DNA from 4 places in the Vibrio sp. R15-SG3-ISO1A genome. Region 1 is predicted to be linked to each of the others. Evidence: predicted binding sites of a transcription regulator. Region 1 holds the regulator's gene; each other region holds the start of a gene.
The links. The regulator CRP, encoded in region 1, controls carbon source genes, mostly activating them, when cyclic AMP is high. The targets are predictions, from matches to a motif close to TGTGANNNNNNTCACA.
Positions count from the first base shown of each region.

Region 1 (7,554 bases):
CATTTTACCGCCGCGAAAGGACTCACCAATCCGCACCTGCAAACCTTGGCTCCGCGCCTGATTCGCAAAAAAGCCTTGTTTGAGCCTATCTGGCAAACGCTTGATACGCCCGATGGCGACTTTCTCGATCTCGCTTGGAGCGAAGATTGGCAACAAGAGAGCGCCGTGCGCAAACCCATTTTTGTGCTATTTCATGGCTTAGAAGGTTGTTTTTACAGCCCCTACGCCAACGGATTGATGCACGCGTTTTCTTCTCAGGGCTGGCTCGCCGTGATGATGCATTTTCGCGGTTGCAGCGGGAAACCTAACCACACCGCGCGCGCCTATCACTCAGGCGAAACCGAGGATGCTCGCCACTTTTTACGCCACCTCAACCACCTGTTTCCCGATCAAACCAAAGTCGCGGTCGGCATCTCTCTAGGCGGAAACATGTTGGCGAACTACTTAGCCGACTACCGCGATGAGCCACTGCTTGACGCGGCAACCATCGTCTCCGCGCCTTTGGATTTGTCGGCCTGCGCCAAGCGAATCGAGCAGGGTTTCTCCAAGGTCTACAAAACCTACCTGCTCTCCTCACTTAAGAAAAACGCGCTGCGTAAACATCATCTGTTAAAAGGCGAGCTCGATCTCTCTTATCAAAGCATCAAACGGGTCACTAAACTGATGGAGTTTGATGACCTCATCACAGCTCCCCTCCACGGTTTTAAAGACGCGCAAGACTACTACCAGCGCTGCTCTGGGATTCACCGCCTGAAAGAGATCCGCCTGCCGACACAAATCATCCACGCCAAAGACGACCCGTTTATGACGCCCGACGTCATCCCGAAATTTGTCCTGCCCGACAACATCGACTACCGCCTGTTCGATCAAGGCGGCCACGTTGGTTTTCTCACTGGCAGCGCCATCAAGCCGCGCTTTTGGTTAGAAGAGGCGTTGCCGGCGTACTATGAATCCCTAAGCGTTTCGAATCGTTAGCCATTTCGGCATAATAGCCGCCTTCAACTTTCATCATAAATGAATGAGGTATTTATGATCATCCCTTGGCAACAGATCGCCCCTGACACCCTAGACAACCTGATCCGTGAATTTGTACTGCGTGAAGGGACGGACTATGGCGAGCAGGAAATCTCTCTTGACGAGAAAATCGCCCAGATCCGTCAGAGCTTGGTGAGTGGTGAAGCGGTGGTGGTCTATTCAGAGCTGCATGAGAGCGTGGATATTCAACTCAAATCAAAGTTTTAATATTTCCAGTGCGTTAAAAAACACCATACCGTGATCAATCAATAGAACATGCTATATTGGTCATCATTTGACAAGGAATAAGACAAGGTTTGTCATGTCAGCAAAACACCCCATTATTGCCGTAACGGGTTCTTCCGGTGCGGGCACAACCACGACCTCTGAAGCGTTTCGCAAAATGTTTAACATGATGCGCGTGAAACCGGCTTGGGTGGAAGGGGACAGTTTCCACCGCTTTACGCGCCCAGAAATGGATGTCGAGATCCGCAAAGCGCGCGAGCAAGGACGCCACATCAGCTACTTTGGCCCGCAGGCGAACGACTTCCCTGCCCTGTCTGAGTTTTTTAAGCAGTATGGCAATGAAGGCACAGGGCAAATTCGTCGCTACTTGCACACCTTCGATGAAGCCGTGCCCTACAATCAAATGCCGGGCACCTTCACGCCGTGGCAAGATTTGCCGGAAAATTCTGACGTGCTGTTCTACGAAGGACTGCATGGCGGCGTGGTGGATGGTGAGGTCAACGTCGCCCAACACGTCGACTTTTTGATTGGCATGGTGCCGATTGTGAACTTGGAGTGGATTCAAAAATTCGTCCGTGACACGCGCGATCGCGGTCACTCACGCGAAGCGGTAATGGACTCGATTGTCCGCTCGATGGACGACTACCTCAACTACATTACCCCGCAATTTTCGCGTACCCACATCAACTTCCAACGCGTGCCGACCGTCGATACGTCCAACCCACTTAACGCTAAAGGCATCCCAAGTTTAGATGAAAGCTTTGTGGTGATCCGCCTGCGCGGCATCAAACAGGTCGACTTCCCATATCTGCTCGCTATGATTGATGGCTCTTTCATGTCGCGCCACAACACCATTGTCGTGCCGGGGGGTAAGATGAGTTTTGCGATGGAGCTCATCGTCAGACCTATCCTACAGCAGCTTATCGAGACGGGTAAAATTGGCTAGCGATCAGTCCTAAGACCCGTTTACTTGTCATACCGTGATCATGTGCACATTTTTGCGTAAACAATCACCAACTTGACACGATTAAAATCAAGAAATCCCTTTTGAAAAAGGCTACTATTTGTAACCGAAACAAAGATGGCTTGCAGCATTGAATAAGTGCTCTTATCCTAAAAAGCCTTGTTCAAGGCTTCGCGCCTTTTACTGGCGCGACAAAAATGGAAAGCGGCAAGCGTACCCTGCAGAGGAAGTGAGATATTATGGTTCTAGGTAAACCTCAAACCGATCCAACATTAGAGTGGTTCCTGTCACATTGTCATATTCATAAGTACCCATCAAAAAGCACATTGATCCACGCCGGTGAGAAAGCAGAGACGCTTTACTACATCGTCAAAGGCTCTGTGGCGGTACTGATTAAAGACGAAGAAGGTAAGGAAATGATCCTTTCTTACCTAAACCAAGGTGACTTTATCGGTGAACTTGGTCTATTTGAAGAAGATCAAGAGCGTACCGCTTGGGTTCGCGCTAAATCACCTTGTGAAGTTGCAGAGATCTCATTCAAGAAGTTCCGTCAGCTTATCCAAGTCAACCCTGACATCCTAATGCGTCTATCTGCGCAAATGGCAAGCCGCCTACAAGTGACGAGCCAAAAAGTCGGTGACCTCGCCTTCCTAGACGTGACAGGCCGCATCGCGCAAACGCTACTTAACCTAGCGAAGCAGCCAGATGCCATGACGCACCCAGACGGCATGCAAATCAAGATCACTCGTCAAGAGATCGGTCAGATTGTCGGCTGTTCACGCGAGACCGTTGGCCGTATCTTGAAGATGCTTGAAGAGCAAAACCTGATCTCCGCCCACGGTAAAACCATCGTCGTCTACGGCACGCGATAGGGTATTAGAGGCGAGTTCCTAGTGACGAGTTCCTAGAGAAAACCTTTAAAGATTAAGAAAGCCACCCTGTCTACCAGCGGTGGCTTTTTATTTACCAGTACCCAGTTCCCATCACCCACTACCTATTACCCATCACCCATTTCACCAGCCCCCTCTAGGAACTAGTAACTAGGAACTAGGCACTCCCATCAACTAGGCACTCCCTACCCATTCGTACTCTCAAATATCTTATCCGCTGACGCTGCGACAAACCCTGGGTAGAGCTCACCATTACTCATCGGATAGCGTTTGGCGAATTCGTAGAAGCCACCTGGGATCACTTGCGTACCGTCACTAAAGCTCACCTCGACTCTGTCTGCCATGGTGGACGATTGCTCAAGCAGTACCTCTGGTGAGCCTTTCACTTCGCCACCCGACTCATTGATGACAAAGCCCGCTTGGCGCAGGTGCTCATTCACCGCCGCGACCTCGTCAAATGCCTTGAGCTGATTAACGCTTACGGTGAAATGGTTGGCCCCATAGCCGTGCGCCGCAAGCCATGCTGCGTACTCACTCTCTTGGGCGAGGGTTTGAAAATCTTCATAGCTGAGATCCCACAAACGGCCCGCATACAAAAACTCATGGCTTTGCAGTGCGGATACCTCCACTTGTGCCACCAGCTTGCTGACAATGCTTTGCAGCGGCGCTGAGCACTCTTCGACTTTCAGCTCACTGATGAACACTTTTGGCAACGTCGGATCGGCGTGCTCGTAGTGCTTGGCGACCAAGTGTTTGCTCTCAAACAGGTAGTCACCGCACGCTTGGTAACCCAGCGCAATAAATGGCGCAGCCAATGTCTCGATACCGAGCGGCGCAATGTTAAAGGTACGCAGCGCAATATGGTCATTGATCAGCGGCTCATCTTCTTCTAAAAGCTGATGAACCTTGGCCGCTTGAGGACATAGACGGGAAATATAGTCTTGCCACAGTAAATCGAACAGTTGAGCAGGCGTCATAACGTCTCCATGTTAATCGTGAAGCTGAATCGTGAAGCTAGTTCTTTAAAAGAATGGCTTAATCACAAACCTAGCAATGAGTCGAACACCTTGGGCTCCAAGCGAGCCCAAGGTGCGTCTTACAGTTCTACACCCGGGCTTAACGTCTCAGGCAGCAAGGTGTGCTCGCCTTCCATCGACGCCATAGGGTAAGCGCAATAATCCGCAGCGTAGTAAGCACTTGGGCGAAGGTTGCCCGAGGCGCCCGGTCCGCCAAACGGCGCATCGCCACTCGCCCCAGTTAATTGGCGGTTGCGATTGACGATCCCTGCACGAATGTGGTCAACAAAGTAGGCCCACTCATCATCATCGGTGGACACCAGCCCAGCAGAGAGACCAAAGCGGGTGTCATTGGCCAGCTCAACCGCGCGCTCAAGACCTTGATAACGCACCACTTGCAGCAGCGGGCCAAAGTATTCTTCATCTGGCAGCGCTTCGATGGCCGTGACATCAATAATCCCCGGAGTGACAAACGCCGCCTCGCCCGCTTTCGCTTCCACCAAGCTCACACCACCAAGGCTCTGCAAGTTCGCCTGTGCGTTAAGGATAAAGTGTGCCGCAGCTTTCGAAATTTGTGGGCCCATAAAAGGCGCTGGCTCTGCAAACGGCTGATCGACACGCAGCTTGCGTGTGGCCTCAACCAAGCGATTGACCAAGGCATCGCCTTTGTCGCCCACAGGCACATAGAGACGACGCGCGCAGGTACAACGCTGCCCGGCACTGATAAAGGCCGATTGCAAAATGGTGTAGACCGTCGCGTCCAGCTCACCATAGTGCTCACTGATGACCATAGGGTTGTTGCCGCCCATCTCCAGTGCCAGCATCTTGTCTGGCTGACCGGCAAATTGGCGATGCAGCAGGTGACCTGTATTGGCGCTACCAGTAAACAGCAGGCCATCAATGCCTTTCGACTCTGCTAGCGCAATGCCCGTCTCTTTGCCCCCTTGGACTAAGTTGATCACGCCCGCAGGCAATCCAGCTTGTTGCCACAGCTTCATCGCTAGCTCACCGGTCAGCGGCGTTTGCTCTGACGGTTTGAACACCACGGTATTGCCCGCCAGCAGCGCTGGAACAATGTGGCCATTGGGCAAATGACACGGGAAGTTATACGGGCCAAACACCGCCATCACACCCAGCGGGCGATGGCGCAGCACAATTTGGTTACCCGCCGCTTCGCGGGTACTTTCGCCTGTGCGATCATGATAAGCGCGAATAGAGATGGCAATCTTGCCCGCCATGGCCGCGGCTTCTGTGCGCGTTTCCCACAACGGCTTGCCGGTCTCTTTAGCAATCACTTCGGCTATCTGCTCGCTGCTCTCTTTCACTTTTTCAGCAAACGCCAGCACGATGGCTTCGCGCTGCGCAAAGCTGAGTTTTTTCCATGTCTGAAAGGCGTTTCTCGCCGCGCTGACCGCCGCTTCGACTTGCGCGCTGGACGCGCTGTCACCCTGCCAAATGACCTCGTCATTATACGGGCTGGTTGAATTCATCGGCTCGCCTTGTCCGGCCAGCCACTCTCCTGCAATCCAATGAGTCATGTTGTTTTCCTTGTCCAATTCTACTGCCATTACTGGGCTGACTATCGCTGGGCTGGCTATTACTGAGCCAGCATGCGCACGTAGTCACCATCGCCGACTTGCAGCGCGTTCGCCACCTCTGGCGCTAGGATGACCGAACCCGACTCTTTGTCGTACGCCGCTTTGGCGGCGGTGGCTCTGAAGTTCTCAAATGAGGTGTTAGCAATCAGGTAATCCTGAGAACTGGCGTGTTCAGAGATGCTCACTTTGGCTCGAAACGATTCTCGCACCGACTCGATATTGCGCACCTCACACTCAACCGTTGGGCCGCCGTCAAAAATGTCGACATAGTTACGACAGGTGAAACCCTCTTTCTCTAGAAGGCGCAGCGCCGGCTTGGTGTTCTCGTGCACTTGGCCAATCACCGCTTGCGCCTCTTTGCTGAGCAAGTTGATATAAATCGGCAGCTTAGGCATCAAATCGGCAATGAAACCTTTTTTACCGATCCCGGTAAGATAATCCGCCATGGTGAAATCAATCGAGAAGAAGTGCTCTTGTAGCCATTGCCAAAATGGCGAGTTGCCGTTCTCATCAGAGACACCGCGCATCTCGGCAAACACGGTTGTCGAGAAGCGATGCGGATGCTCGGCCATCATCAAAAAACGACACTTCGACATCAAACGACCATTGAGCCCGCCACGGAAACTGGGTCTGAGGAATAGCGTACAAATCTCACTGCATCCGGTGTAGTTGTTGCCAAACGTGAGCAGTTTCACCACGTTATTCACGCCCAGTTTGGGGGATGAGTGAACAATGGTGCTAATGTGGTACGAGTAAAACGGGACATCCCAGCCAATCGAGGCTTCGATTCCGGTACACCCGGCCACTTCCCCCGTCTCGCTGTCAAACCCAACCATCAAATAGCCTTCGTCACCGGGCTCGGTCACATTGGCTTTGCCGAAGCTGTATTCGGAATGGGTAATGCGGTTCGTCAACAGCTCTTCGTTGACGGGTAGAGAAGTAAATCCGTGACCAGACTCCACCGCGCATGTGTGCAACGCGTCATAGTCCGAAATAGAAATAGGGCGAACAACCAGCATCGATACTCCCTCCTGATGCGATATAAGTGCCTAGTTCCTAGAGGCGAGTTCCTAGAGAAAAAGAGCTCAACTCAGCCCTCACTCTAGGAACTAGGAACTAGAAACTAGGCACTCACAAAACCTAAACCAAACTTGCGATGGCTTTATCTAAACGTGCGAGACCTTGTTCGATCTCTTCTTTGGTGATCACCAGTGATGGCGTGAAGCGCACGACGTTAGCGCCGGCGACCAGTACCATCAGGCCTTCTTTACCTGCGGCGACCAGAACATCACGAGCGCGGCCTTGCCACTGCTCATTCAGTGCAGCGCCAAGCAGTAGGCCTTTACCGCGAATTTCGTCGAACAGGTGGTACTTGGCATTGATTTTGTTCAGACCATCACGGAACAGGGCTTCACGCTCTGCAACGCCCGCCAATGTGTCTGGTTGGCTAACGATATCAACCACGGCCTCAGCGACCGCACACGCCAGCGGGTTACCGCCGTACGTCGAACCATGCGTGCCCACTTTCATGTGCTCCGCGAGCGCATTAGTGGTCAGCATTGCCCCAATCGGGAAACCGCCACCAAGTGATTTGGCTGTGCTCAAAATATCCGGCGTCACGCCCAAACCTTGGTAGGCGTAGAAGTTGCCAGTACGGCCGTTGCCGGTTTGTACTTCATCGAAAATCAGCAGCGCATTGTGCTTGTCACACAGCTCGCGCACCGTCGCAACAAACTCGTCCGTTGGCGAGATAATCCCGCCTTCGCCTTGCAGTGGCTCCATCATGATGGCGCAGGTGCGATCTGAGATGTGCGCTTTCAGGGCTT
Region 1 is NZ_JCBDGH010000092.1:32,527-40,080, reverse strand. Features, by position in the region: gene AC6R0L_RS16750 (hydrolase) at 1-975, shown strand, start outside; gene AC6R0L_RS16745 (YheU family protein) at 1,030-1,242, shown strand; gene AC6R0L_RS16740 (phosphoribulokinase) at 1,337-2,206, shown strand; gene crp (cAMP-activated global transcriptional regulator CRP) at 2,464-3,096, shown strand; gene AC6R0L_RS16730 (DUF1338 domain-containing protein) at 3,300-4,091, opposite strand; gene astD (succinylglutamate-semialdehyde dehydrogenase) at 4,211-5,668, opposite strand; gene astA (arginine N-succinyltransferase) at 5,728-6,747, opposite strand; gene AC6R0L_RS16715 (aspartate aminotransferase family protein) at 6,869-7,554, opposite strand, start outside.

Region 2 (7,554 bases), on a different contig from region 1:
GAACTGAGTCAAGCTGCCTAGGTTAGAATGCGAGCGAGTAGGGTAATATGTGGGAAATGACTGGAGATTAGACCAGATAGAAAGAGATATGACTGCGGGTTTTAATGTGAATAGGTTAATTGCTCTAAATCTTTGGCAACAAAAAAGGACGCCGCAGCGTCCTTTTTCCTATCCGCGAGAAGGAATTACTTCTTACCGCTTGATAGAGCACCGAAACGCTTGTTGAAGCGATCTACACGGCCGCCTGTATCAACGATACGTTGCTTACCAGTGTAGAATGGGTGACATTTGTCACATACGTCTAGGTGGATTGATTCTTTGTCTAGAGTAGATTTGAACTCAAATGTGTTGCCACAAGAACAAGTTGCTGCTACTGCTTTGTATTCTGGGTGGATTCCAGCTTTCATGGGGTAACCTCAATATAGGCCGTGTCGCTATCCGATTCAGAGCCGGACACCACACGTAGTTAATGTAAAATGGATTTAGGACACCGCTGCCAGAGCAGCCATATCTCTAAGGCGCGATATAGTAATGAATAGTACGCCTAGGATCAACCGATTTGGGGTAGAAATCGCTACTTTTTTAGCCGCTTCAGGAGAGGGAGACGCATGGATGTTATCGCGAAGTGGTGTTACCCGCGTCTCCTCATACAGACACTGAGATGCGCTGGCTTTTCTCACTCTGCCTTTTCCCTTAGACTAAACGCGTCATCGACCTGCAGTGAAAGACTGAATGAGACCCACCATCGCCCGAGTCGCGTTACCCGTACCACTAGATAAACAGTTTGACTATCAAATCCCTGGACACCTTTTTCCAGTGATCGGTGGGCGCGTGTCTGTGCCTTTTGGCCGTCAAACCTTAGTCGGTATCGTGACAGCCTTGGTGCAGCAGTCATCGCTGCCGATGGACAAAATCAAGCCGATTAAGCAGGTGCTCGACAGTCAACCCGTTTGGCCCGACTCGTTATATACCTTGTTGCACTGGTGCAGCCACTTTTACCAATATCCACTTGGCGAAACCTTAGCCAATGCGATGCCCAGCGCCCTGCGTAAGGGAAAACCGGCCGACTTTACCGCCGTGGTGGAATGGCAGCTGACGCCAACCGGACGCGATCAGTTGATGCATGGGTTTGGCCGAGCGGTTAAGCAAGCCAAAGTGATGCAGATGCTGCAACACGGCCCGACGTCACACCAACGTTTTATTGATGAAGAGGTCAGCACTAGCGTGCTGCGCGCGTTGACAGACAAAGGTTGGATTGAGTCGATTGAGCGTAAGCCTCATTTTGCTAAGTGGGGTGCTGACATTGAAGCCGATGTCGAGAAACCAAAGCTGAATGAAGAGCAAGCGATCGCCATCGCGACGGTCAACAGTTTCAGCGGTTTTGGCTGCTTTTTGCTCGAAGGGGTGACCGGTTCAGGTAAAACCGAGGTGTACCTCAACATGATTAAGCCAGTCCTCGAGCGGGGTCAGCAGGCTTTGGTGTTGGTGCCGGAAATCGGCCTGACGCCGCAAACCATCAATCGCTTTCGAAAGCGTTTTAACGTGCCGATTGAGGTAGTCCATTCTGGATTGAATGACACCGAGCGTCTCAATGCCTGGTTGTGCGCGCGCGATAAAGTGGCCGGCATTGTGATTGGGACGCGATCTGCATTGCTGACACCTTTTGCTGATCTGGGCATTATTATTGTCGATGAAGAGCACGATAGCTCTTACAAGCAGCAAGATAGCTTGCGCTACCATGCGCGCGATGTGGCGGTCATGCGCGCCAACAAAGAGCAGATCCCGATTGTGCTTGGTTCAGCAACGCCCGCGTTAGAAACGCTGCACAATGCGCTGTCTGGCAAATATCATCATCTGCATTTGTCTCGCCGAGCAGGCAGTGCGGTGCCCACCACCAATCAAGTGATTGACGTCAAAGGGCTCTATTTAGAGGGGGGCCTCTCTGCGCCACTGATCGCTCAAATGCGCAAGCACCTCAACGCAGGCAATCAGGTGATGCTGTTTTTAAATCGACGCGGCTTTTCCCCGGCTCTGATGTGTCACGAATGTGGCTGGATCGCGGAATGCAAGCGCTGCGACGCCTACTACACCTACCATCAGCACAGCAGCGAAATTCGCTGTCACCACTGCGGCTCTCAGCAGCCGACGATCCACCAGTGCCAAGGGTGTGGTTCCACTCAACTGGTCACTGTTGGGGTGGGAACCGAGCAGCTAGAGAAACAACTGCATACGCTCTTTCCAGAGCAGAAAACCATTCGTATTGACCGCGACAGCACGCGGCGCAAAGGCAGCCTAGAAGAGGCGTTAAGCGCCATTCGACGCGGTGAATATCAGATTCTGATCGGCACGCAAATGCTCGCCAAAGGGCACCATTTCCCGGATGTGACGCTGGTGGCGCTGTTGGATGTCGATGGCTCACTCTACAGCAGCGACTTTCGAGCCTCTGAGCGTTTAGCCCAGCTCTTCATTCAGGTGGCAGGCCGAGCGGGGCGTGCCAGCAAACCCGGTGAAGTGTTGTTGCAAACCCACCACCCAGAGCACAGCCTATTGCAAGCACTGTTGAAAAAGAGTTATCGGGACTTCGCCGAAGTGGCCTTAGCAGAGCGAAAACTGGCGGCGTTGCCCCCGTATTCGTTTTTAACGCTGTTTCGTGCGGAAGCGAACCAATCTGAGCTGGTGGAAGAGTTCCTACGCCAAGTCCGCTTTACTTTAGAATCCCACCCTCTGTTTGATTCCGGCTGCATGGTGCTGGGCCCGACACCCGCCCCGCTTGCCAAACGTGCGGGTAAGTTCCGTTGGCAATTACTGCTGCAAACCGAGCAGCGCTCGTTAATGCAAAAGCTGCTGGCCAGTGCTAAGCCGGCTATCGAGTTGCTGCCGAGCGCGAAAAAGGTCCGTTGGTCGGTCGATATCGAGCCTCAAGACTTGAGCTAACACGCCGATTAGTTTAAATAAGGGCAGGGACGATAGGCGCTGTGAGCTGATTTCGTTCTTTTTCATTTATTTGTGATCTGGCTCTCTTTTATAGTTCGGGTTTTGTTAAATATCCCGTAACTTTCTGTTTCGAAATGAATAAACTAGTTGTTTGGAAAGGGATAGGCGAAGCGAACCTTGGCAAGAGCCAAACGATTGCGTTTCGCTGCCAATAAGAGTGGGCATCAGCCTACCATCATCATAAGCGGTGCAGGATTGACCCCGTCATCACCACACCAGACGCTATGATCAAGGCAACAAGGTTTAGGTGGCTAAAGCGCTACATCTTTAATTAAGAGGGTTAATAACTTATGGCGACAATGAAGGATGTTGCCCAGCTTGCGGGAGTGTCGACGGCGACGGTATCACGGGCGTTGATGAATCCCGAGAAAGTCTCTTCTGCGACGAGAAAACGCGTCGAAGAGGCGGTGCTTGAAGCTGGCTACTCACCCAACTCGCTGGCGCGCAATCTGCGTAGAAACGAATCAAAGACCATCATCGCGATCATCCCAGACATTTGCGATCCCTATTACACCGAAATCATTCGTGGCATTGAAGATGCGGCTATGGAGCACGGTTACATCGTATTGCTTGGGGACAGCGGCCAACAAAGAAAGCGTGAAAGCTCTTTTGTGAACTTGGTATTCACTAAGCAGGCCGATGGCATGCTGCTGCTCGGTACGGATTTACCGTTTGATGTTAGCAAGGCAGAACAAAAGAATCTGCCGCCGATGGTCATGGCCTGCGAGTTTGCGCCTGAGTTAGAGTTGCCCACCGTGCATATTGATAACCTCACTTCCGCATTTGAAGCGGTCAACTACCTGACTCAGATGGGGCATCGCCGTGTCGCGCAGATTTCGGGGCCTGAGAGTGCTCTACTGTGTCAGTTCCGTCACCAGGGTTATCAACAAGCGTTGCGCCGCGCAGGCCTAACGATGAACGAACACTATTGCGCAGAAGGCAACTTCACATTTGAAGATGGTGCGAAGGCGATTCGTCAGTTGTTGGCCTTATCTGAGCCGCCGACAGCGGTTTTTTGTCACAATGATATGATGGCGATTGGCGCGATTCAGGAAGCGAAAAAGCTCGGACTTCGCGTGCCACAAGATCTATCGGTTGTGGGTTTTGATGACATTCAGTTTGCGCAATACTGCGATCCACCACTCACGACGATTTCTCAGCCGCGTTATGAAATCGGGCGTCAGGCGATGCTGATGATGCTTGAGATCCTCCGTGGCCACGACGTGCGTGCCGGCTCTCGACTGCTCGAAACAGAACTGGTGATTCGAGATAGCGCCGCGCCGCCGCGCGTCCTCTAGACGACTTGAACGGTCATTGAGCCGCCGGGCGCGCTGGCCGCGCCACTTTGCGGCCAGTTTTGCTGAGCCGCTTCCAATTCCGGTCTGTCCTCACACACAAATCTGCTTTAACATAGCGAGCAGTTGTATTAAATGGTTTGATAATCAGTTGTGGCGAATAGAGATTACGTAAAGCGCGGCAGTAGCCGTAAGCCGACTAAAAAAGCCGCCCCGCGCCGCAAGAAACCGTGGCGCAGTGGTTTGTTGGCCATCGTATTGGTCTCGGCGTTCGGTTATGGGTTGTATCTACTTAGTAGCGACCCTGAGCCGCCTGCGCCGGTGGTTCAACCCGCGAAGCCTACCCCGAAACCCAAAGCGAAAAGCAGCCAAACTCTCCCTCCTCCGCCAGAAGAGAAATGGGACTATGTCGAGTCGTTGCCGAGTCGTGAAGTGGAAGTGAAAGCCAAAGAGCTGGTGGTGTCTGAGATTCCCTACATCATGCAGTGCGGCGCGTACAAAACCGCGCAGCAAGCTGAAGCGCGTAAGTTGGATATTGCTTTCCAAGGCATCAACAGCAAAATTCGCAAAAAAGAAGACAGCAGTTGGTATCGCGTGGTGCTTGGCCCATACAAATTTAAGCGTGACGCAGAGCGTGACAAGCACAAGTTACAGCGCGCCAAGATCGAGCCTTGTGCGATTTGGAAAGAAGCACAATAAACGCCCACGTCTAATGCGTTCAAAGTCAAAACATCGCCCCGCCTTCTTGTCGGGGCGATGTCTTTTCTACCCTTGAATTCTGTTTTTCATAGCCTCATATAAAGACTAACATCCAAATGAATAAAGTATGAGGCCCCACCGTGACTACCATTGTATCCGTACGTCGTAACAACAAAGTCGTCATTGCTGGTGATGGACAAGTATCACTGGGTAACACCGTGATGAAAGGCAACGCACGTAAAGTTCGCCGTTTGTACAACAACAAGGTACTTGCGGGATTTGCCGGTGGTACAGCCGACGCGTTTACCTTGTTCGAACGTTTTGAAAGTAAGTTGCAAATGCACCAAGGTCATTTGACCAAAGCGGCGGTTGAGCTGGCCAAAGATTGGCGCAGTGACCGTGCGCTGCGCAAGCTTGAAGCTTTGTTGGCCGTCGCTGATGAGACGGCATCGTTGATCATTACCGGTAATGGTGATGTGGTGCAGCCAGAAAACGATTTGATCGCGATTGGTTCTGGGGGCAACTTTGCGCAAGCGGCAGCGACGGCGCTGCTCGAAAACACCGAACTCGACGCCCGTGACATCGCGGAAAAGTCGCTCAAAATTGCGGGTGATATCTGTGTGTTCACCAACCATCACCACACTATCGAAGAACTAGAAATCCCGCACAGCGCTGCGAAGTAAAAAGCAAGATAGTGGTCACTACATTTAAGGAATTCAATTATGTCTGAAATGACTCCTCGCGAAATCGTCCACGAACTGAATCGCCACATCATTGGCCAAGAAAACGCAAAACGCTCTGTGGCGATCGCGCTCCGTAACCGCTGGCGTCGTATGCAGCTAGAAGAAGGCTTGCGCAGCGAAGTAACACCGAAGAACATTCTGATGATAGGGCCAACGGGTGTGGGTAAAACTGAAATTGCCCGTCGCTTAGCCAAGTTAGCCAATGCGCCCTTCATCAAAGTTGAAGCCACTAAGTTCACGGAAGTGGGCTACGTGGGCAAAGAGGTGGAGACCATCATTCGTGATTTGACCGATGTCGCGGTTAAAATGACACACCAACAGGCGATGGAAAAAGTGAAGTTCCGCGCCGAGGAGCAAGCCGAGGAGCGCATTCTTGATGCGCTATTGCCGCCAGCACGCGATGCTTGGGGCCAGAATGAGCAGCAAGACGAGAGTTCGTCGAATACTCGTCAAGTGTTTCGCAAAAAACTCCGTGAAGGCAAACTTGACGATAAAGAGATTGAGATTGATGTCGCTGCGCCGCAAATGGGCGTCGAGATCATGGCGCCTCCTGGCATGGAGGAGATGACCAATCAGCTTCAAGGCATGTTCGCCAACTTAGCCGGTGATACTAAGAAGAAGCGTAAGCTGAAAATTAAAGATGCGTTCAAAGCGTTGACCGAAGAAGAAGCCGCGAAGCTGGTCAATCAAGAAGAGCTCAAAGAGCAAGCGATCTTTAACGTCGAAAACAACGGCATCGTGTTTATCGATGAGATTGATAAAATCTGTAAGCGCGGCGAAAGCTCTGGCCCGGATGTGTCTCGTGAAGGTGTACAGCGTGATTTACTGCCGTTGATTGAAGGCAGCACGGTCTCGACCAAACACGGTATGGTCAAAACCGATCATATTCTGTTTGTTGCATCGGGCGCTTTCCAAGTGGCGAAGCCATCGGATCTGATTCCAGAGCTACAAGGTCGTCTACCGATTCGTGTCGAGCTGGAGGCACTCTCTAGCCACGATTTTAAGCGCATCCTAACGGAGCCTAAAGCATCACTGACCGAGCAATACTGCGCGTTGATGAAAACCGAAGACGTTGACATTGAGTTCACCGAAGAGGGTATCACCCAGATTGCAGAAGCGGCATGGACGGTCAATGAAACCACCGAGAACATCGGTGCACGCCGTCTTCACACTGTGATGGAGCGCTTGATGGATGAAATCTCCTTTGAAGCGACCGACAAGGCAGGCTCTAAGCTGGTGATTGATGCGCAATACGTGAAAGCGCGCTTGGGTGAGTTTGTCGAAGACGAAGATCTCAGCCGCTTTATTCTGTAAGTGCGATAGACACTCACAAACGAGGCACAAGATAAACAAAGCCCGCTCAGTTGAGCGGGCTTTCTATTTTTAATAGACGGAGGCTTAGATCATAAAGATAAAAATCACCGCCAACGCTGAGATAAGGGCTGCGAAGAAGTAGCAGGCAATTTTGCCGACGACACCCGCATGGATTTTAAGATCATGCATGCCGTGATGGACACGGTGCATGGCATGCCACATGGGTAGAGCCAGAGTGCCGATGATAAACAGCGCACCGATGATGCTGGTGGCAAACTCGGATACACGATCATAGCTCAATGCGTCTGCGCTGATGATGCCCAGCGGGGCCAGCACACCTAAGACCAAAATAGTCACAGGGGTGATCATCGCGAACCAAGTACCGCCAGCGCCAAATAGCCCCCACCATACTGGCTCATCACTGCGTTTAGGGGCTCTGTTAACGTTGAAATTTGAATTCATGATTACGGCTCCTTACACCACCACGAGGACGACGAGAGAGATAAACG
Region 2 is NZ_JCBDGH010000073.1:5,201-12,754, forward strand. Features, by position in the region: gene rpmE (50S ribosomal protein L31) at 186-407, opposite strand; gene priA (primosomal protein N') at 733-2,934, shown strand; gene cytR (DNA-binding transcriptional regulator CytR) at 3,285-4,292, shown strand; gene AC6R0L_RS12155 (SPOR domain-containing protein) at 4,443-4,988, shown strand; gene hslV (ATP-dependent protease subunit HslV) at 5,129-5,671, shown strand; gene hslU (ATP-dependent protease ATPase subunit HslU) at 5,711-7,045, shown strand; gene frdD (fumarate reductase subunit FrdD) at 7,130-7,507, opposite strand; gene frdC (fumarate reductase subunit FrdC) at 7,520-7,554, opposite strand, start outside.
Region 2: the regulator CRP is predicted to act here: its motif matches at 3,006-3,021, upstream of cytR (DNA-binding transcriptional regulator CytR).

Region 3 (7,554 bases), on a different contig from region 1:
ATCCAGTTACGTTTCATTGAATTGATGAAAACGGGTGAGATGGATGAGCTGTTTCAACGACATCATGTCTCCGGTGTGGCGATTCGCAATCAGCTTATCGCCAACGGCTGGCTGCTCAAGGCTCGAGCCAGTAACGATGGCCCCGCTCAGGTGTTTATTCACCCAGATTACCAAGGTGAAATTGGTTTGATCATGCCTTACGAGAAGGATTTTTGCCAAAGTTGCAATCGTCTACGAGTCTCGGCAATTGGTAAATTGCACTTATGTCTGTTTGGTGAAGAGGGGGTGGATCTGAGAGATTTGCTCCAAAGTGATGGCCAACAAGCGGCGCTGACGTCGCGTATTCAGCAATCACTTCAAACCAAATCCGTCAGTCACTTTCTTCATGATGGAAACTCAGGTGCTACACCTCATTTAGCCTCTATCGGTGGATAGCCACGTCAGAGTGACGAAAGAAGAGTTTGTGATCGCGGGGCGACACTCGTGATCAAAAAAATAACAACGTAAATTATGTGAAAGGTGAACAAATGGGTCACGCAGAAAGCAAATTTCAACCGGCGACAATCGCGGTGTTAACCGTGTCGGATACCCGTAACGAAGAAAACGATACCTCGGGACGCTACTTGGTCGAGCAAGCTCAAGAGGTAGGACACCAGGTGGTCGATAAACAAATTGTGATTGATGACATGTATAAGATTCGTGCCATCGTCTCTCAGTGGATTGCGGATGAGTCAATCCAAGCGGTGATGATCACCGGCGGTACGGGGTTTACTTCTCGCGACAGTACGCCTGAAGCACTGAAGCCTTTATTTGATAAAGAAGTGGAAGGGTTTGGCGAGCTATTTCGCATGGTCTCTTTTGAAGAAATCGGCACTTCAACGATTCAGTCACGTGCCATTGCTGGCTTTGCCAATCACACCGTGATTTTTGCCATGCCGGGTTCGACAGGCGCGTGTCGCACAGGCTGGACTAAGATCATCAAGCAGCAGTTGGATGCCAGCCATCGTCCTTGTAACTTTATGCCTCACTTATCGGTATAAGGGGGTCGCATGAGTGAACTGACTCACATCAATGCTTCGGGTGAAGCGAATATGGTCGATGTGTCGAGCAAAGCAGACACAGTGCGCGAGGCGCGCGCTGAAGCTTTTGTTCACATGGCGCCAGAGACGCTGCAACTGATTCTCTCTGGAGAGCATCACAAAGGTGACGTGTTTGCCACCGCTCGTATTGCCGGTATTCAAGCCGCGAAAAAAACCTGGGACTTGATTCCGTTATGCCATCCGCTGCTTCTGTCCAAAGTGGAAGTACAGTTGGAAGCGCTGACCGAAAAGAGTCAGGTGCGCATCGAGTCGGTGTGCAAGCTCGCCGGCAAAACCGGTGTGGAGATGGAAGCATTGACCGCGGCTTCAGTGGCGGCGCTGACCATCTACGACATGTGTAAAGCGGTTCAAAAAGACATAGTGATCGGTTCGGTGCGTCTTTTGGAGAAAACGGGCGGAAAATCCGGGCATTTCAAGGTGGATTATGATTAACGTATTGTTTTTTGCGCAGACGCGCGAGTTGGTTGGCGTTGATACATTAACGCTCCCTGACCAATTTGACACCGTGGAGTCATTGCGTGCGCATCTTGCGCAGCAAGAGGGCAAATGGTCTCTCGCACTTGAAGCGGGTAAACTGCTCGCAGCGGTGAATCAAGCGATTGTGCCGCTTACCCATCCGCTGAAAGATGGCGATGAAGTGGCCTTTTTCCCACCAGTGACTGGGGGCTAACGATGACGGTTCGTATCTCTGTTCAAGCGGATGATTTTGATGTCGGTGAGGAGTATGGTCAGTTGGCGAAGGACGCCAGTATTGGCGCAGTGGTGACCTTTGTCGGCAAGGTTAGGGACATGAACTTGGGCGACCAAGTGACCGGTCTTACCCTTGAACATTATCCAGGAATGACGGAATCATCGCTGCAAAAGATTGGCGACAGCGCATTGGCGCGTTGGCCGCTGGATTGTGTGCGTGTGATTCATCGTGTTGGCGATCTTGATATTGGCGATCAAATTGTGTTTGTCGGCGTAACGAGTGCGCATCGCAAAGCCGCGTTTGAAGCGTGCGAATTTGTGATGGACTACCTTAAGACACAAGCGCCGTTTTGGAAAAAAGAGCGCACGACAACCGATACGCGCTGGGTGGAATCGCGTGAGTCCGATGCGCAAGCCGCACAGCGCTGGCAACAACCCTAGTGGATGCCTTGCTCTACCACTGATTGATTTGATGAATCGTACCCCGGCGCTGTTTTTTGGCAAAGAACAGCGCTTTGTCTGCCACAGCAACTAGACGCTCGGTGCTCATCGGGTGGGGAATGTGCGGGCAATAATGGATGCCAATCGTAATCGACACACAATTGCTTACGGTTGAAGATAGATGCTCAATCGCTAGAGCGTTAACCTGATCTCGCAATTGCTCTGCACGCTCTAAACACTCACTCTCCCTGATGTTGGGACACACAACCAGAAACTCATCACCGCCATAGCGAAAACAGAGGTCGTGCGCACTGCACCAGTTCATCAGCGTCGCCCCCAGTGATTCAAGCACATCATCGCCTTTCAAGTGGCCGTAGCGATCGTTGTATTGCTTAAAACAATCAAGATCGATCATCAGCAGCGCACATCCCGTTTGGTTAAGATAGGCCAGCTCTAAGACATCCGGGACCATCACATCCAAGGCGTAGCGGTTGTAGACCTTAGTCAAATGGTCAATGTGGGTAATTTTTTCCAGTTCAAGCTGCTGCTTTGCCAACCTTTCTAGCGCATTTTGGTGCTCGGTGATGTTGCGAACCGTCCAGAGGACAAACTCCGTATCGGGGAGGGGGATCACCAACGCATTAAAAAACTGTCGATCTTTTGGCCCTTCCACCTCGTTAAAACAGCTCAACGACTTTGGGTCAAGGGAGTATTCCAGCTCTGCCGGGATTTGACTCTCTATGACATCGACCACCACTTGGCTAAACCACACCGCTTTATCAGCGGGGAGTACCTGGTACTGATCTAGCCCGATAATGATTCTTGGGTCATGGTGACGCGTCGTATCGCGTCCACCCCACGCCTCCACATAGACGCCCGTTTTGCTGATTAAAAAGGTCGGCTCAGGCAAAGAGGCAAACACCGTATGCATCAACGCGGGGTTCACTTTCATCAATTCAGTCAACGTTGAGTTCACGGGCTCATACCTCTCCATCGCTATCACTAATTACAGTTTAGTCATTAAGTTGAGGGTCGGTGGAAAAATGCGCAGCGCCATTTGTGAAATCAAGAAATTAGACGACAATATATAGTATGACCCGCCCAGAGCACGGACAAGGAGACGCAGATGGAATCATTAAAGGTCAGAGACTATATGACGTTACAAGCGGTGACATTTACCCCCAATATGTCGTTGAGTGCGGCACTTGAAAAGGTGATGAACTCAAATTATCTCGGTGGGCCCGTGATTGACGAGAGCAAAAAAGTGATTGGTTTTCTCTCGGGTCAAGACCTGTTGGATAAACTCATCAAGGTGAGTTACTACTGCCAAGATACCCATATCGTATCGGACTGTATGAGCAAGGAGGTACTTTCAGTGACCCCTGAGACCTCTATTATCGAGTTGGCGGATATGATGAAGGTCGGTAAACCCAAGGTCTACCCTGTCATTGATAATGGTCGATTGGTTGGGATCATCACGAGAAGAGATGTGTTACGCGCGATCGGTAAAACCATCAACGATTGCTTTAAGCACCCGGTTTAATCTACGCATCGCCGTTTATTTCGCTCTCGGAGGCATCGCTGTCGACCTCGGGGTGATGGCCGTAGCGTTGAGAAAACGTGAGATCAAACGGCGGTTTAATGTGCAAAATTGACGATATTGCGCATTAAAGTGTGATGCAAAACGGTTTATTGTGAAATTGAATGTTTTGTTGCTTTGTTATGTGTGATCTAAATCACTCCATATTGCTGCTGACTTGGTTAGAGTAGCCGGGTACCCAAACAAATGTAAGAACAGGCCGCCACCCATTCGATGAGCCTGTCACTATAAGGAGCCTCCCCTATGTCTCAAGCTGTTTTCCACCTTGGTGTTACAAAAGATGATCTTGCTGGTGCGACACTCGCGATCATCCCTGGCGATCCTGCACGTGTGCAAAAAATTGCTGAAGAGATGGATAATCCCGTCTTTCTCGCCAGTCACCGTGAATACACGCTGTACCGCGCTGAATTAGAGGGCAAGCCTGTTGTTGTGTGTTCAACCGGTATTGGTGGCCCATCGACTTCTATTGCGGTTGAAGAGTTAGCGCAGTGTGGTGTGCGTACCTTCCTACGTGTTGGTACCACTGGTGCAATCCAACCGCATGTGAATGTTGGCGATATGATTGTTTCAACCGGCTCTGTGCGTCTCGATGGTGCCAGTCTGCATTTCGCGCCTATGGAGTTCCCAGCGGTGGCTGATTTTGATGTGGCAACAGCGATGAAAGCGGCGGTAGAAGAGACAGGTGCAACGGTTCACATGGGTGTCACGGCTTCCAGTGATACCTTCTACCCTGGTCAAGAGCGTTACGATACCTTCTCAGGTCGCGTGGTGAAACGTTTCCAAGGCTCGATGAAAGAGTGGCAAGATATGGGCGTACTGAACTTCGAGATGGAGTCAGCGACCTTATTGACGATGTGTGCAAGCTCTGGCCTAAAAGCAGGTTGTGTGGCGGGTGTCATCATCAACCGAACTCAAAAAGAGATCCCTGATCACTCTACGCTAAAAGAAACCGAAGCACGCTCGATTAAAGTTGTCGTCGAAGCGGCGCGCAAAATGCTCTAAACAATGCTCTAAGTAAAAATGCTCTAAGTATCAGAGTTCTTTAGCGCATATTCGCGTTGAGCAAACAATGATGAAAACGGCCAGGTCTTATCACCTGGCCGTTTTTATTTTTTTACAATAGATTGGCAACCATAGATTTTGCTAAAACGTGTATCGTTAGCCGTTCACGCTATCGCTACTCGAGGAAGTGGCAGATAGAGTGTTTCCGTCATGTCCGATAACACTTGGTCATAGACTTGCGAGATGACCGCAGACACGTCACTGGTCAGTTCATACAAGGCTTCTTCTGTCCACTCTAGCTCTTCGCTGATGGCGATTTCAGTCAGATCACGCATCGCGGCACTGCTGGCTGGCGAGGCAACACTCAATGGACTGATGATCGACAGTTGGTTAAGTTTACGACGCGTTTTATCGCAGTAGTACTTAACGCGCAAGCGACCATCAATAGTATCGATTTCTGGAATGCACAAACGCAGTTGAGTCAGCACTTCCATACTGTCGAGGATTTGTTGCCAGTTCATGTGGTACTCATCACTGAGATCTTCACGCTCAGACTCAATCAACCATGCAATCGCGACTTCATCCATCAAGAACATGCAGTGACGAATGGTTTTACCGTGAATGACTTGGTTGCGAATCACGGTTCTGTCTTGCCACTCTTTATGCATGCCTTTGAGTTTTAATTGGAAAATTCGGTACATGGGTTTGTTGTCAAAGGGCGCATTGGCCACCAAGCCATTGGTGATATCGACCATTTGATCGTAGAGCGCTTCAATTTCTTCCAGCTCACTATCCGTCACCTCCTTGGTTAACGCCAGGTGGGTCGCGCTACGATGTTTGCGGCTAAGCAACATCACCTGTCGCAGCAAGACCAGTGTTTCAAACTTGCGCTCTAAAGTGCTTTGACGCTTTTTAGAGAAGTAAAGCATGACAGCCAATACGGCTATCGATAGAACCACTGAGATCAACACAAACATAACGTACTCCTTGTACTCGCCTACTACTAAGTGGGTAGAGCAGGAACAGTGCCAACTTATAAGTTGTTTAAATACAGTAGGTTACATTCTGGAGGGCGAAGGGGTTGAACGGTTTTGGTGCAAAGTAAGCCCTAATATTGTGATTGAGGGCACAAAAAATCCCCGCGGACGGTGTCACGCGGGGATGAGTGATACGAGCCTGGTGATTACATCACGCGCATACCTGGCTGTGCGCCTTCATGAGGCTCAAGAATCCATAGCTCGCTGCCACCAGGGCCTGCTGCTAGGATCATGCCTTCCGACATACCAAATTTCATCTTACGCGGCTTAAGGTTCGCAACCATCACGGTGAGTTTGCCTTCAAGCTCTTCGGGTTTGTAAGCAGACTTAATACCAGAGAAGACTTGACGAGTTTCACCGCCGATATCGAGTTGGAACTTAAGCAGTTTGTTGGCTTTTGGCACTTCTTCGCAAGAGATGATACGAGCGATCCGCATGTCCACTGCGGCGAATGCATCAAATTCAATCTCATCGGCGATAGGATCTTTATCCAGCTCAGTTTGGCTCACTTGGTGCTTCGCCGCTTCTGCTGCTTCCTTCGCTGCCACTTCGGCTGCCGCATCTTCTTTAGACGCTTCCACCATCGCTTCCACTTTCTTCGGATCAATGCGATTGAACAGCGCTTTGAACTTAGTGATTTCGTGATCGGTCAGTGGTGACGCGACCCCTTCCCATGTCAGCTCTTCGTTTAGGAAGGCTTCAGTGCGTGCAGCGAGCGCAGGCATCACAGGTTTTAGGTACGTCATCAATACGCGGAATAGGTTGATACCCACAGAGCAGATGTCTTGCAGCTCTTGGTCTTTACCTTCTTCTTTCGCAATCACCCACGGCGCTTTCTCATCGACGTATTGGTTTGCTTTGTCAGCAAGGGCCGTGATTTCGCGGATTGCGCGACCAAACTCACGGCTCTCATAAAGCTCTGCGATGCGAGAAGCCGCTGTTGCGAACTCGTTGTATAGTTCTGGCTCTGCAAACTGTGCTGAAAGCTTGCCGTCAAAGCGCTTACTGATGAAGCCTGCGTTACGTGATGCTAGGTTAACAATCTTGTTCACGACGTCAGCGTTCACGCGCTGAGTGAAGTCTTCAAGGTTGAGGTCGAGGTCATCGATGCGGCTGTTGAGCTTCGCCGCGTAGTAGTAACGTAGGCACTCTGGATCTAGGTGATCTAGGTAAGTGGCTGCTTTGATGAAGGTGCCTTTAGACTTAGACATCTTCGCGCCGTTAACCGTTACATAGCCGTGGACGAATACGTTGTCTGGTTTGCGGAAACCGCTGCCTTCAAGCATCGCTGGCCAAAACAGAGAGTGGAAGTAAACGATGTCTTTCCCGATAAAGTGGTAAAGCTCTGTTGTGCTGTCTTTTTTCCAGTACTCGTCGAAGTCGAGATCATCACGCTTGTCACACAGGTTTTTGAACGAGCCCATGTAGCCAATTGGCGCATCTAGCCAAACATAGAAGAACTTGTCTTTTTCACCTGGGATCTCGAAGCCAAAGTAAGGGGCGTCACGTGAAATATCCCACTGCTGCAGGCCTGACTCAAACCATTCTTGCATCTTGTTGGCAGTTTCAGCTTGAAGAGAACCAGAACGTGTCCACTCTTTCAGCATGCTTTCGAACTGAGGCAAGTCGAAGAAGAAGTGCTCAGAATCTTTCATGATTGGCGTCGCGCCAGAGACCGCTGATT
Region 3 is NZ_JCBDGH010000064.1:15,311-22,864, forward strand. Features, by position in the region: gene moaA (GTP 3',8-cyclase MoaA) at 1-435, shown strand, start outside; gene moaB (molybdenum cofactor biosynthesis protein B) at 528-1,040, shown strand; gene moaC (cyclic pyranopterin monophosphate synthase MoaC) at 1,050-1,532, shown strand; gene moaD (molybdopterin synthase sulfur carrier subunit) at 1,525-1,770, shown strand; gene moaE (molybdopterin synthase catalytic subunit MoaE) at 1,773-2,231, shown strand; gene AC6R0L_RS09800 (GGDEF domain-containing protein) at 2,245-3,207, opposite strand; gene AC6R0L_RS09805 (CBS domain-containing protein) at 3,358-3,774, shown strand; gene udp (uridine phosphorylase) at 4,075-4,833, shown strand; gene AC6R0L_RS09815 (hypothetical protein) at 4,998-5,810, opposite strand; gene metG (methionine--tRNA ligase) at 6,017-7,554, opposite strand, start outside.
Region 3: the regulator CRP is predicted to act here: its motif matches at 3,957-3,972, upstream of udp (uridine phosphorylase).

Region 4 (7,554 bases), on a different contig from region 1:
AAATTTAAGCCTTCCATAAGCTACCTCATTTTATCGTTATGACCGTCCTAAACGGGGTAAATTCTTAATACCACTCAACGTGGAGACTAACCATGATTCGTTTCTCATTTGTTACGTTTCGATGAAGTTTTTTCTGACTTTTCGTCACTGAATCACAAAAAATCGTGCTTGAGGTGGTTGGAATTTGTTCAAGTGAGTTCACGCAAACGATTAAATTCGAAAAAAGTGGATGTTAAAGGCTTGTGGAGGTGATTAGGGTTGTGCGTGTCTCTTGTCATACAAGACCGGTATTAAACCGTACTTCATTTTTTATCTTGATGCTCAGTGCATCGATAGCGTCGCAAGCTATGCGGAGTAAGGGGTTGTCTGTTGCTTTGGCGGCGTTGATAGGTCGTCATTGGCAAGACTTTGTGCGTTGTTAATTTTTTATTGAGTTGTTTTGTTATTGTGTGGTTCTTGTGCTTGTTTGTGTTAATTATTGGTGATTTTACAGTGAAAAATAACAAGCTTAGTCTCACTGTTGCGTATTGATTTTTGTTTGCTCAGGTTGCATTATCGCGCCGTCAAAATTTCCGCTGAGATGTAAAGGACGTGCCTTTGGGACGTGACACGCTGAGGTTGCAGACAATGATAATATTTAGTTTGAGCTACACTTTGACACTCAACAGCGCAACCCAACGTAGGCTCGGATGCCTAGCCAGCGAACACTCACTATGAGGATCCTATGACAGACTTAATTAATTTGATGAATGACCTGCTGTGGGGGTCTATTCTCGTTTATCTACTGGTTGGTGTCGGCGTTTACTTCACCGTAAGACTGGGCTTTATCCAGTTCCGCCACTTTGGCCACATGTTCTCAGTGCTGAAAAACAGCCGTAAAGCCGACCAAGCGGGTATCTCCTCTTTCCAAGCCCTTTGTACCAGTTTGGCGGCGCGTGTCGGCACGGGTAACATGGCGGGTGTGGCTGTTGCACTGACCGTTGGCGGCCCTGGCGCTATTTTTTGGATGTGGTTGATTGCCATGCTAGGTATGGCAACGTCATTTGCAGAGAGCACGTTGGCACAGCTATACAAAACGAGAGACGATGACGGTAACTACCGTGGTGGTCCTGCTTATTACATGGAAAAAGGCTTGGGCATGCGCTGGATGGGCGTGATGTTCTCCATCTTCCTTATTATTGCCTTTGGTTTGGTCTTCAATGCCGTGCAAGCAAACTCGATTGCTAGCGCGATGAATACCGCGTTTGGTTGGGATACCAAAGTCGTTGGCATTGCAGTGGTATTGCTGTCTGCTGTGGTTATCTTTGGCGGTATTAAGCGTATTGCAAAAGTGGCTGAGCTTATCGTACCGGTTATGGCGCTGGCTTACTTGCTATTGGCGATGTTTATCATGCTGACCAACCTTGAGAAGTTACCAGGCGTGCTTTCACTGATTATTAAGAGCGCATTTGGTCTGCAAGAAGCGGCGGCTGGTGGCCTAGGTTATGCGATTGCTCAAGCGATGATCAACGGCATCAAGCGTGGCCTGTTCTCAAACGAAGCGGGTATGGGTTCTGCGCCCAATGCGGCAGCTTCTGCAACGCCTTACCCACCACACCCAGCGTCACAAGGTTACGTGCAAATGTTGGGCGTATTCATGGACACCATTGTGATCTGTTCAGCAACGGTAGCGATCATCTTGATGTCGGGTGAGTACCTAGGGACTGAAACGGCGGTGACAGGTATCGAGCTGACTCAGCGCGCGCTAAGCTCACAAGTGGGTGATTGGGGTGGCATCTTTGTAGCGGTAGCGATCTTCTTCTTCGCGTTTACCTCGATCATTGCAAACTACTCATACGCAGAAACTAACCTTATCTTCCTAGAGCACAATCACAAGGCGGGCCTTGGCCTGTTCCGTATCGTGGTTCTGGGTATGGTGATGTTTGGTTCTGTGGCAGCGCTGCCAGTGGTTTGGGATATGGCCGATGCATCAATGGGCTTGATGGCACTGGTGAACCTAGTCGCGATTATCTTGCTCTCTGGCACTGTGGTTAAGCTAGCAAAAGACTACAACCGTCAGCTTGATGAAGGCAAAGTTCCGACCTTTGATGCCAATGACTTCCCAGAGCTGAAATCTCAGCTTGAAGATGGCATTTGGGATCAAAAAGAAAAGAATTGATAGCTGAATACTATTGAAATGATTCATAAAGCCGTGCAGACATTGCACGGCTTTTTTTGTACCCTAAGGTAAACAATCAATAAGAGTAAAGTCATGTTAATCGTCGTTTCTCCAGCGAAAACCTTAGATTACGAATCACCCTTGGTGACCGAGACCTACACACAGCCTGAGTTAATTGACTACTCCAAGCAGTTGATTGAGGTGTGCCGTAAATTGACGCCAGCCGATGTGGCGAGTTTGATGAAGGTCAGTGACAAAATCGCCGATCTGAACGTTGGCCGCTTCCAAGAGTGGAGCGAGACATTCACACTCGACAATGCTCGCCAAGCGATTTTGGCGTTCAAAGGCGATGTCTATACAGGTCTGGATGCCCAGACACTCACAGAGGTGGATTTCGAGTACGCCCAGAGCCATTTACGTATGTTGTCTGGCCTTTATGGTCTGCTCAAGCCGCTTGACCTGATGCAACCATACCGTCTTGAAATGGGTACTAAGCTTGCTAACGAGAAAGGCAGCAACTTGTATCAGTTCTGGGGGAATGTGATTACCGACAAGCTCAATCAAGCGATCACCGAACAAGGGGATAACGTCTTGATCAATCTGGCCTCCAATGAGTATTTTAAGGCGGTTAAGCAAAAGAACTTGGATGCGCAGGTGATTACGCCGGTGTTTAAAGACTGCAAAAACGGCCAATATAAAGTGATCAGCTTTTATGCCAAAAAAGCGCGCGGCATGATGGCGCGTTTTATTATCGAAAACCGCATCGAGAGTGTCGCAGATTTGACCCAGTTCAACACGGCGGGGTACACCTTTGCTGAGGATGAGTCGAGCGCGACTGAGTTAGTCTTCAAACGTGAAGAGCAGTAGTGCAGGCGAGTGGTCATCGTTGCTAGCATCGGGCAGGGGAGTCATGCACATGTGGAAGAGATTAAAGCATTGGCTTGAGCGCTACGACGCTTGGTGCCACTCTATGGGCCTTACTCCTGGGCAAAAGCGCAGTTGCGTGCCGTACCGCTCTGATGATGCAAGGCAGAGCGACGCTGCCACTTCGTCCTCATCACCCACTTCAAAGGCGCAGCAGTAATGCGCCTTTTTGATACTCACTGTCATCTCGATTTTGCCCCCTTTAAGGCTCAATTAGGGGCAACATTGCAAGAAGCTAGTGAGCAAGGAGTCGAGCGTTTTCTGGTTCCTGCGATTGGCGAAAGCAATTGGAGCGATCTTATTGCGCTATCCCAACAGCACAAGAACTTGCACATCAGTTTGGGGTGCCATCCCTATTTTGTTCACACCGACTCATTGATTGAGGTCAGTCGCCTAGAAGCTCAATGTGAGTCGGCAGGCTCAGTGTGTGTCGCGGTCGGAGAGTGCGGCTTAGACGCCATGATCGATGTCGACGCTCTGCGACAAGAAGCGGTGTTTGAGGCGCAGATCAGCGTGGCCAAGAACCTGCGGCGGCCCTTGATTCTTCACGGGCGAAAAACCTATCACCGCTTGTTGCAACTGCTTAAGCAGCACCGTTTTCACTACGGTGGGATTTTGCATGGGTTTTCCGGCAGCTATCAACAAGCGATGCAATTTGTTGAGCTCGGTTTCTACATCGGTGTGGGCGGAGTGATTACCTACCCAAGAGCGAATAAGACGCGTCAAGCGGTGACGCAGGTGCCCATCGACCATCTTGTTTTGGAAACCGACGCGCCCGACATGCCGTTGTCAGGGTATCAAGGCCAAGCCAATCATCCTAAGCGTTTACCCCAAGTGTTAACGACATTGGCGCAACTGAAGCAGAGTTGTGAGCAAACGGTTGCGGAAAACGTTTGGAAAAACAGCTTTTTGGCACTGTCTATTTGTGAATGAATTCTAAATAAAATGTGCTTTTTATGATTCCTATGAACTTTAGTTGTGATTTTTGTCACACTTACGAGTGAACGAGTGGTGAATCTTATCAGAAACTGTGAACGCGGCATTACTTTATCGGTGGACGGATGAGTATAATTGCCCGTGCTTTTGAGCTCCATTTTGTAACACGCCAACAAATAACTTAATAAGGAAGTCATAAACTATGAGCCTGTTTATGAGCCTAGTCGGTATGGCAGTTTTGATCGCTATCGCGCTTCTACTGTCTGATAACCGCAAAGCTATCAATCTAAGAACTGTGGGTGGCGCTTTTGCTATCCAATTCATCATCGGTGGTTTCGTTCTGTACGTACCATGGGGTCGTGATCTTCTAGCTGGTTTCTCAGCTGGTGTACAAAACGTGATCGACTACGGTAAAGACGGTACTGGTTTCCTATTCGGCAGCCTAGTTAACTTCTCAGTTGACGGTATCGGTTTCATCTTTGCTTTCCAAGTACTACCAACGCTAATCTTCTTCTCTGCGCTAATTTCTGTACTTTACTACATCGGTGTGATGCAGTGGGTTATCAAGATTCTTGGTGGCGGTCTACAAAAGGCACTAGGTACATCACGTGCCGAGTCTATGTCTGCAGCAGCGAACATTTTCGTAGGTCAAACTGAGGCACCACTTGTGGTTCGTCCGTTTGTACCTAAAATGACTCAGTCTGAGCTATTTGCAGTAATGTGTGGTGGTCTAGCGTCTGTAGCAGGTGGTGTACTTGCTGGTTACGCTTCAATGGGTGTACCTCTAGAGTACCTTGTTGCCGCATCATTCATGGCAGCACCTGGTGGTCTACTGTTCGCTAAAATCATCAAACCTGAAACTGACACGCCAAATGACGATCTAGGCGCGGACATCGACGGTGGTGACGACAAGCCTGCTAACGTTATCGATGCAGCAGCTGGCGGTGCGTCTGTCGGTCTACAGCTTGCGCTCAACGTTGGCGCAATGCTACTTGCGTTCATCGGCCTTATTGCTCTTATCAACGGCATCCTAGGTGGCGTTGGCGGTTGGTTCGGTATGCCTGAACTGACACTAGAAATTCTTCTAGGTTACATCTTCTCACCACTTGCATTCCTAATTGGTGTGCCTTGGGAAGAAGCGACGCTAGCGGGTTCATTCATCGGTCAGAAACTGGTGGTGAACGAATTCGTTGCTTACCTAAACTTCGTTCCTTACGTTGGTGATGCAGCTCAAGTTGTACCAGCAACCGGTGAAGTGATGTCGACTAAGACAGCCGCTATCATCTCGTTCGCGCTATGTGGTTTCGCAAACCTTTCTTCAATTGCGATTCTACTAGGTGGTCTAGGTGGTCTAGCGCCAAACCGTCGTCACGACATCGCTCGTATGGGTGTGAAAGCGGTCGCAGCAGGTACTCTGTCTAACTTGATGGCAGCAACCATCGCTGGCTTCTTCCTATCTTTCTAATTTAAGAAGCGATAGATTATATAGACGCCGTTTTATAAGACCCCGTAGTTGCATAGCTTGCTATGTACTACGGGGTTTTTTCGTTGTTTAAAGGTCTGGAGTGTGTCCAGACAACAAGATTCATAACGTTTGTGCAGTGGATAAAACTCAGCAATCGTTAAGCCGGATCTTTTTTGAGATACAAACCGTTTGCGCTCTGTGTGCGACTACAGTTTTGCGATAAATATCTATACTGTATAGGTGTAAAGAAAATAGGCCTAAACTGATGAATGATGTGATTCTCGCGACGTTAGCGGGCTTTGTTGTCGGAATCCTGTTTTCCGCCATCAAGCTTCCCATTCCAGCACCTCCAGTATTACCGGGAGTGATGGGAATTGTGGGCGTTTATCTTGGTGGTGTAACCTTTCAATGGATCATTGAGCGGTTTTTTAGTTAACGCTAATTAATACAAGGAGTATGATTAGCGCGGCAACATCGGTTGCCTGAGGCGTCACAAAGCGCCTATACACGTTAGACACCGCAATCGCAGATTGTTGTGCCATAGACCAAATTGGTACTGTGCGGTGACAAGGATAGCAATTGGTACATGTTCGCTGTATGTAGCAAGTCTTCAAGGAACCAAGTCCGTTCATTAATGATTACACCTTAATCATAGGGATTAAGGCGGTGAAATTTTTGAATATTGATCGGAGATAGAAATGAGCGATTTAAAAGCAGCTGCACTACGTGCACTAAAACTTATGGACCTAACTACGCTGAATGACGATGACACTGACGCGAAAGTTATTTCACTGTGTCATGATGCAAAATCAGCGGTAGGTAACACAGCTGCAATCTGTATTTACCCTCGCTTTATTCCTATTGCTAAGAAGACCCTTCGTGAGCAAGGCACACCTGACGTTCGTATCGCAACGGTAACGAACTTCCCACACGGCAATGACGATATCGAGATTGCGGTAGCGGAAACCAAAGCTGCTGTGGCTTATGGTGCTGATGAGGTCGATGTGGTGTTCCCATACCGCGCACTAATGGCGGGCAATGAGGAAGTGGGCTTCGAATTGGTGAAGCAATGTAAAGCAGCGTGTGGCGATATCTTGCTAAAAGTGATCATCGAAACCGGTGAGCTGAAAGAAGAAGCGCTAATCAAGAAAGCGTCAGAAATCTGCATCAAAGCAGGCGCTGATTTTATTAAAACCTCAACAGGCAAAGTGCCGGTGAACGCAACACCAGAATACGCTCGCATGATGCTCGAAGTTATCCGCGATATGGGTGTGGCTGAGACCGTTGGCTTCAAACCTGCAGGCGGCGTACGTACCGCAGAAGATGCTGCCGCGTACCTAGCGATGGCCGATGAGATCCTAGGCGACAACTGGGTCGATGCGCGTCACTACCGCTTTGGTGCGTCTAGCCTGCTGACAAACCTACTCAATACATTAGAAGTAACAGACGAAACGGCGGATCCAAGCGCTTACTAAGCGACGTCGGTTTGTTCGGTGGCGCGTTGTTGCGCCACCTTACCTCTTTACCTTATTACCACCGCATTCAATGCGTGGGAGGCTCTAATGTACTTACCACAAGAAATCATTCGTAAAAAACGTGACGGTGAAGTGCTCACCGCAGACGAAATTAACTTTTTTATCCAAGGCGTTGCAAACGACAGCGTATCTGAAGGTCAGATAGCGGCGTTCGCGATGGCTGTTTTCTTCAATGAAATGACCATGCCCGAGCGCATTGCACTGACTTGTGCGATGCGTGACTCTGGCATGGTGATCGACTGGAGCCACATGAACTTTGATGGCCCGATTGTCGATAAGCATTCCACCGGTGGTGTGGGTGATGTGACCTCGCTGATGTTAGGGCCAATGGTCGCTGCCTGTGGCGGTTTTGTTCCTATGATCTCGGGGCGTGGCCTCGGTCATACCGGTGGCACACTGGACAAACTGGAATCGATTCCCGGCTACAACATCACGCCAAGCAATGAGGTGTTTGGTCAAGTGACCAAAGAGGCGGGTGTGGCGATCATCGGTCAGACCGGCGATCTAGCGCCTGCCGATAAACGCGTTTACGCGAC
Region 4 is NZ_JCBDGH010000070.1:48,399-55,952, forward strand. Features, by position in the region: gene AC6R0L_RS11345 (DUF3545 family protein) at 1-17, opposite strand, end outside; gene AC6R0L_RS11350 (alanine/glycine:cation symporter family protein) at 725-2,158, shown strand; gene yaaA (peroxide stress protein YaaA) at 2,252-3,025, shown strand; gene AC6R0L_RS11360 (DUF5363 family protein) at 3,075-3,242, shown strand; gene AC6R0L_RS11365 (TatD family hydrolase) at 3,242-4,015, shown strand; gene AC6R0L_RS11370 (NupC/NupG family nucleoside CNT transporter) at 4,221-5,483, shown strand; gene AC6R0L_RS11375 (XapX domain-containing protein) at 5,749-5,919, shown strand; gene deoC (deoxyribose-phosphate aldolase) at 6,182-6,958, shown strand; gene deoA (thymidine phosphorylase) at 7,046-7,554, shown strand, end outside.
Region 4: the regulator CRP is predicted to act here: its motif matches at 4,060-4,075, upstream of AC6R0L_RS11370 (NupC/NupG family nucleoside CNT transporter).